DNA from 2 places in the Rhodococcus parequi genome. Region 2 is predicted to be linked to the other one. Evidence: riboswitches for the same ligand, from Rfam matches in the RefSeq annotation. Region 2 holds a riboswitch; the other holds the start of a gene.
What was found. Region 2 has a riboswitch for S-adenosylmethionine ahead of ABEU20_RS15995 (bifunctional o-acetylhomoserine/o-acetylserine sulfhydrylase). Riboswitches for the same ligand answer to the same signal wherever they lie in the genome.

Region 1 (3,407 bases), on a different contig from region 2:
GCATCAGGAGTTCTGGACCGAGGCGCAGGAGGCTGTCGCCGGTGGCGGTCTCCATCCGGGCGCGGAGGCCGCGACGATCCGGCACGACGGCGGACAGGCGAGCGTGACGGACGGGCCGTTCGCGGAGGTCGCCGAGGCGGTCGGAGGCTACTACGTGTTCGACGCCGCCGACCTGGACGCCGCGTTGAGTCTCGTGCGGCAGCTCCCCGACGTCTCGACCGGGCACGTGGAACTGTGGCCGATGGTGTTCTGGAACGGGAAGGACGAGTCGGCCGACCCGCGGTGGGCCGCGCTGCTGCGCGAACCGTCGGGGTCCGCGAACGAGCCCGGCTCGGCCGAATGGGAGGCGCGGGTGTCCGAACACAAGCGTTTCGGCGAGATCGCGGGCGACCGGATCACCGGTTCCGGTGCGCTGTTCCCGCCGGCGTCGGCGACGACCGTACGTCTGCGTGACGGGGAGATGCTGCTGACCGACGGGCCGTTCACGGAGGCCAACGAGATCGCGAACGGCATCTACGTGCTGTCCGCGGCCGACCGGGACGCGGCCGTCGCGCTCGCGGCGCAGATTCCGGTCGGCCCCAAGGGGTGCGTCGAACTCCGGCAGATCGTTGCCGACTGATCGGCCCGCGACGGCCGCGCCGGTGACGGTGGACCTGACGCGCGTGTTCCGGGAGGAATCCGGCCGCGCACTGGCCACCGTCGCCGGCCTGGTCGGCGACATCGCGATCGCCGAGGATGCCGTGCAGGACGCGTTCACGGAAGCACTGCGCACGTGGCCCGTCGACGGTGTGCCCCGCAAGCCCGGCGCGTGGATCACGACCGTGGCGCGGAACCGGGCGATCGACCGGCTGCGTCGCGAACGGCTACGCGGTGACCGTGAGCTGGACGCCTTCCGCCGGCATCCCGAGGAAGCCGACGACGACGTGCCTTCCGTCGGGGACGACCAACTGCGGCTGATCTTCACGTGCTGCCATCCGGCACTGTCCGCGGAATCGCAGGTGGCGCTGACGCTGCGCCTCGTGTGCGGGCTCGGCACCGCTGAGATCGCGCGTGCCTTCCTGCAGTCCGAATCCACTGTGGGACAGCGGCTCAGCCGAGCGAAGTCGAAGATCCGGAACGCGGGAATTCCGTTGCGGCTGCCGTCCGACGAGCAGTTTCCCGAACGCCTGTCCGCCGTGCTCGCCTGCGTGTATCTCGTATTCACCGAGGGCTATTCGGCTACGTCCGGTGACTCGGCCGTCCGTGCCGAGCTGTGCGACGAAGCGCTGCGGCTGGGACGTCTGCTGTGCGATCTCGTACCGGGAGAACCCGAGGTATGGGCGCTGTCGGCGCTGATGTGCCTGCAGGACAGCCGGCGTGGCACCCGTCTCGACGCGACCGGACGGGCGGTGCCGCTCGACGAGCAGAATCGGGCGAAGTGGGACCGCGAGCAGATCTCGGAAGGGTTGAGGTGCTTGACGATTGCGGTGCCCGGTGGTGGCGGACGATATGCGCTCGAGGCGTCGATCGCGGCCGCGCACGCGGTGGCACCGTCCTTCGCGGAGACGGACTGGGCCGGCATCGTCCGCGCCTACGACCGCCTGCTCGCGCTGCGGGAATCGCCGGCGGTTCGCATCAACCGTGCTGTGGCGGTGAGCTTTCGGGATGGGCCGAACGCCGGGCTGAGAGCGGTCGACGCGTTGGGAACTTCCGACGCCGACCGGATCGGGCACGTCGTGGCGGCGGTTAGGGCCGATCTGCTGCGGCGGGCGGGGCGCACCGCGGAGGCGGCGAGCGAGTATCGCCGGGCCGTCGCGCTGACCCGCAATGCGTCCTCGCGGCTGTTCCTCGAGCGACGCCTCGCGGAGCTCGCCCGAGTGTGACGACCATCTCATGGCCGAAGGGTTGACGGTGGGTTGACATCGCGCGGACGGCTCTGCCATTCTCGTTGCCAGGTCACGAGTACCAGCGTCAAGCCCCGGCTAGCTGGTCGGCAACCCTCCAACCGCGGTGGGGTGCTCCGGGTGACGACCAGGTCATGGTCCACAAGGACATGGCAAGCGCGGACTCCGATGGCGTCGACTTCCACTGCCGACGAGTCCCAGGACTCGAAGGATTTGTGATGACCGCTGTACTGACCGCCGACGCCTGTGCCACCGCCCCGATCGCTCGGGTGTCCGGCTGTGACTTGCAGGTTCCGCTCGTCGGGGGTGGAACCTGCGTTTATGCGAACTTCGACTACGCGGCGAGTGCTCCGGCGTTGTCGCAGGTCACCGACCGCGTCCAGGAACTGCTGCCGTTCTACGCGAGTGTCCACCGCGGTGCCGGCTACGCCTCGCGAGTGAGCACCGAGGCCTACGAGAGCGCCCGCGGCTCCGTCGAGCGCTTCGTCGGCACCGATGCCGATCAGGTCGTGGTCTTCACCCGCAACACCACCGATTCGCTCAACCTCCTCGCCAGTTGCGTTCCCGGTGACGTCGTCGTTCTCGATATCGAGCATCACGCGAACTTCCTGCCGTGGAAGAACTCTCGCGTTGTCGAGGCCGCCGATACGGTGGCCGAGACCATCCGCCGGATCGTCGCCGAGCTGTGTGCCAAGCCCGCCGCGCTCCTCGCCGTCACCGGCGCCTCGAACGTCACCGGCGAGGTCCTCCCGATCGCCGAACTCGCCGAGATCGCGCACCGCTGTGGCGCCCGCATCCTCGTCGACGGCGCGCAGCTCACCCCGCACCGCCGCGTGAACCTGACCGAGAGCGGCGTCGACTACCTGGCCTTCTCCGGCCACAAGCTGTACGCGCCGTTCGGCGCCGGCGTACTCGTCGGCCGCCGCGACTGGCTCGACGAGGCCGAGCCCTACCTCGCCGGCGGAGGCGCCGTGCGCGAGGTGACCGTCGACGAGACCTGCTGGGCCCCGGCCCCGGCCCGTCACGAGGCCGGCAGCCCCAACGTCCTCGGCGTCGCGGCCCTCGCCGCCGCATGTGATGCGCTGGCCGCGTTGGATTTCGAGAAGGTCGTCGCACACGAGCAGGTCCTTGCCACCCGCCTCGCGGAGGGTCTCGCCGAGATCGACGGCGTGCAGCTGCTGCGCCTGTGGTCGGACGCCCCGGACAGCGTCGGCATCGTCACCTTCACGATCGACGGCTACGAGCCCGGTCAGATCGCCGCATTCCTGTCGGCCGAGCACGGCATCGGCGTGCGCGACGGCCGCTTCTGCGCCCACCCGCTGCTCAACCGCATCGGCCACGCCGGCGGTGCGGTGCGTGCGAGCCTCGGCCTGGGCACCGGCTCCGACGACGTCGAGCGTCTGATCGCCGCCGTCCGCCAGCTGGTCGCCGGTGAGCAGACGTGGAACTACGGCAAGACCGACGGCCTGTGGAACCCGGTTCCGGAGACCCGTGGCTTCTCCAGCAGCACCGACGGTGCCGCCG
Region 2 (3,407 bases):
CGGGGCGCCCGGGCCCACCATGCCGTCCCACCAGCCGGGGGAGGGGTGCTCGTCGTCCGCGGGTCCCGTGACGTGCGAGTCGCCGGTCAGGGCGTGCTCGACGAGAATCACGTTGTCCCGGTCGGTCGCCAGTGCACCCCACCGCTGGACCGCGACCGTGACGTCGGGCAGAACGACGCCGCTCTCGAGTTCGAGCGAGCCGATGGGGATAAAACACAACTGCCCGTCCGGCGGGGGGAACCCCGCCGGACGGGCGTTGCGGACAGAGCTGACGGTCAAGATGTTGCCGCCGCGAAGCCGGCGTCGAGGTCGGCGAGGATGTCGTCGATGCCCTCGATGCCGACGGCGAGCCGGACCAGACCCGGGGTGACGCCCGAGGCGAGCTGCTCCGCGGGAGTGAGCTGCGAGTGGGTCGTCGACGCCGGGTGGATCACCAGCGAGCGCACGTCACCGATGTTGGCGACGTGGCTGTGCAGGGACAGCGCGTTGACGAACTTCTTTCCGGCTTCGACGCCACCGGCCAGTTCGAACGCGACGATCGCGCCGGTGCCGCGCGGGGCGATCGTCTTCGCGCGCTCGTGCCACGGAGACGAGGGCAGGCCGGCGTACGCGACCGACGTGACCTCGGGCCGGGCGTCGAGGTACTCGGCGACGGCCTTCGCGTTGGCGACGTGCCGCTCCATCCGCAGGCTCAGCGTCTCGATGCCCTGCGAGATGAGGAAGGCGTTGAACGGCGAGATGGCCGCGCCCAGGTCGCGCAGCAACTGCACGCGGGCCTTGAGTGCGAACGCCGGTGCGCCCAGGTCCGCGTAGACGACGCCGTGGTAGCTGGGGTCGGCGGTGGTGAAGTTGGTGTGCCGGCCCTGCGTCCAGTCGAACGTGCCGCCGTCGACGATGACACCGGCGACCGCGGTGCCGTGGCCGCCGAGGTACTTGGTGGCCGAGTGGACGACGATGTCGGCGCCGTGCTCGAGCGGGCGGATCAGGTACGGGCTCGCGACGGTGTTGTCGACGATCAGCGGGATGCCGTTCTCGTGCGCGACCTTCGAGATCCCGGGGATGTCGAAGATGTCGCCCAACGGGTTCGAGATCGACTCGCCGTAGAACGCCTTGGTGTTCGGGCGGATCGCGGCGCGCCACTGCTCGATGTCGTCGGGATCCTCGACGAACGAGACCTCGATGCCCAGCTTGCGCAGCGAGTAGTGGAAGAGGTTGTACGTGCCGCCGTACAGGCGCGGGCTCGACACGATGTGGTCGCCCGCTTCGGCCAGATTGAGGATCGCGAACGTCTCGGCGGCCTGGCCGGAGGCGAGGAGCAGAGCGGCGACGCCACCCTCGAGCGCGGCGATGCGCTGCTCGACGGCGTCCTGCGTCGGGTTCATGATGCGGGTGTAGATGTTGCCCGGCTCGGCCAGGCCGAACAGCGCCGCGGCGTGATCGGTACTGTCGAACGTGTACGACGTGGTCTGGTAGATCGGCAGCGCGCGGGCGTTGGTGGCTCCGTCGGGCGACTGCCCGGCATGGACCTGCTTGGTCTCGAAGCTCCAGTTCGCCGTCGGGTCGACTGCGTCCGTGATTTCGGTCATGAGTCGTTCTACTCCAGGTTGTGAAGTCTGCAGATGAGGTTGGCGCAGCATCGTCTGCGCGCCTGTGGACCGGCTACTCGTGACAACTACACATGAAGAACCTCCGGTGGGGCATGGCCCGGTCAGTGGGTCCGTCCCAGCGGACCCGCGCTTGTCTCCCGACCTGCGTCGGAAGACCTGGTCATCACCCGGGGCACCCCACCGCGGTTGGAGGGTTGCCGGCCAGCGAGCCGGGGCTTGACGCTGACACTCATGACCTGGCCGTGATCTTAGCGGCAGAAACGGGCACACGGGAAGGAGGGTGCGGAACTTCGAACCCGAGGGGTGGTGAAACACGCAAAGTTACCGGTAGGTAGGTGTGTGAGCCCAGGGGGCGTGCTTGCGCTCCGAATCAATAGCAGTACGCTCGTCATGTTTGGGTCGTCCCTGCCGAGGGGGATCCGAAACGTCTACGTTTGATAATTGAACCGTTGGCGGGTCCGCCCACAAAGCGGCCCGTGCACCCCCAGTACCCAGGGAACGGAACCAGGGACACTTCCTAGGAGGACGCGAAGCCCCCATGTCCAAGATCAAGGTCGAAGGCAAGGTCGTCGAACTCGACGGCGACGAGATGACGCGCATCATCTGGCAGTTCATCAAAGACAAGCTGATCCATCCGTACCTGGATGTCGATCTCGAGTACTACGACCTGGGGATCGAGCATCGCGATGCCACCGACGACCAGGTCACCATCGACGCCGCGGAAGCCATCAAGAAGCACGGCGTCGGCGTCAAGTGCGCCACGATCACCCCGGACGAGGCGCGGGTCGAGGAATTCGGCCTGAAGAAGATGTGGCGTTCGCCGAACGGCACCATCCGTAACATCCTGGGCGGCACGATCTTCCGCGCCCCCATCCTGATCTCGAACGTCCCGCGTCTGGTCCCCGGTTGGACCAAGCCCGTGATCGTCGGCCGTCACGCCTTCGGTGACCAGTACCGCGCCACCGACTTCAAGGCTCCCGGCGCCGGCACCGTCACCATCACCTACACCCCGGACGACGGCTCCGAGCCGATCCAGCACGAGGTGTGCCGCCTGCCCGAGGACGGCGGCGTGGTCATGGGTATGTACAACTACAAGAAGTCCATCCAGGACTTCGCGCGCGCCTCGCTCGCGTACGGCCTGCAGCAGAACTACCCGGTGTACCTCTCCACGAAGAACACCATCCTCAAGGCCTACGACGGCATGTTCAAGGACGAGTTCCAGAACATCTACGAGACCGAGTTCAAGGCCGAGTTCGACGCCGCGGGCCTGCACTACGAGCACCGCCTCATCGACGACATGGTCGCATCCTCGCTCAAGTGGGAGGGTGGCTACGTCTGGGCCTGCAAGAACTACGACGGTGACGTCCAGTCCGACACCGTTGCGCAGGGCTACGGCTCGCTGGGCCTCATGACCTCCGTGCTGATGACGCCGGACGGACGCACGGTCGAGGCGGAGGCCGCACACGGCACCGTCACGCGCCACTTCCGTCAGCACCAGCAGGGCAAGCCGACGTCGACCAACCCGATCGCGTCGATCTTCGCCTGGACCCGTGGCCTCGAGCACCGCGGCAAGCTGGACAACACCCCGGAGCTGATCGACTTCGCTCAGCAGCTCGAGGACGTCGTCATCAAGACCGTCGAGAACGGCCAGATGACCAAGGACCTCGCACTGCTGGTCGGTCCGGACCAGGCCTGGCAGACCACCGAGGAGTTCCTCGCGACCCTCGACGAGAACCTGCAGAAGGCCCGCGCATAATCGCGTAACCCTCGCCGAAACGGGGCGTTCCCTTCGTGGGAACG

Region 1: it holds a riboswitch for S-adenosylmethionine, as region 2 does, so the genes downstream of both, ABEU20_RS14550 (aminotransferase class V-fold PLP-dependent enzyme) here and ABEU20_RS15995 (bifunctional o-acetylhomoserine/o-acetylserine sulfhydrylase) in region 2, are expected to answer to the same signal.

The regions. Positions count from the first base shown of each region.
Region 1 is NZ_JBDLNV010000004.1:598,093-601,499, reverse strand. Features, by position in the region: gene ABEU20_RS14560 (YciI family protein) at 1-619, shown strand, start outside; gene ABEU20_RS14555 (RNA polymerase sigma factor) at 609-1,862, shown strand; SAM riboswitch class IV at 1,934-2,048, shown strand; gene ABEU20_RS14550 (aminotransferase class V-fold PLP-dependent enzyme) at 2,102-3,407, shown strand, end outside.
Region 2 is NZ_JBDLNV010000005.1:316,312-319,718, forward strand. Features, by position in the region: gene metX (homoserine O-acetyltransferase MetX) at 1-279, opposite strand, end outside; gene ABEU20_RS15995 (bifunctional o-acetylhomoserine/o-acetylserine sulfhydrylase) at 276-1,586, opposite strand; SAM riboswitch class IV at 1,729-1,844, opposite strand; gene ABEU20_RS16000 (NADP-dependent isocitrate dehydrogenase) at 2,146-3,363, shown strand.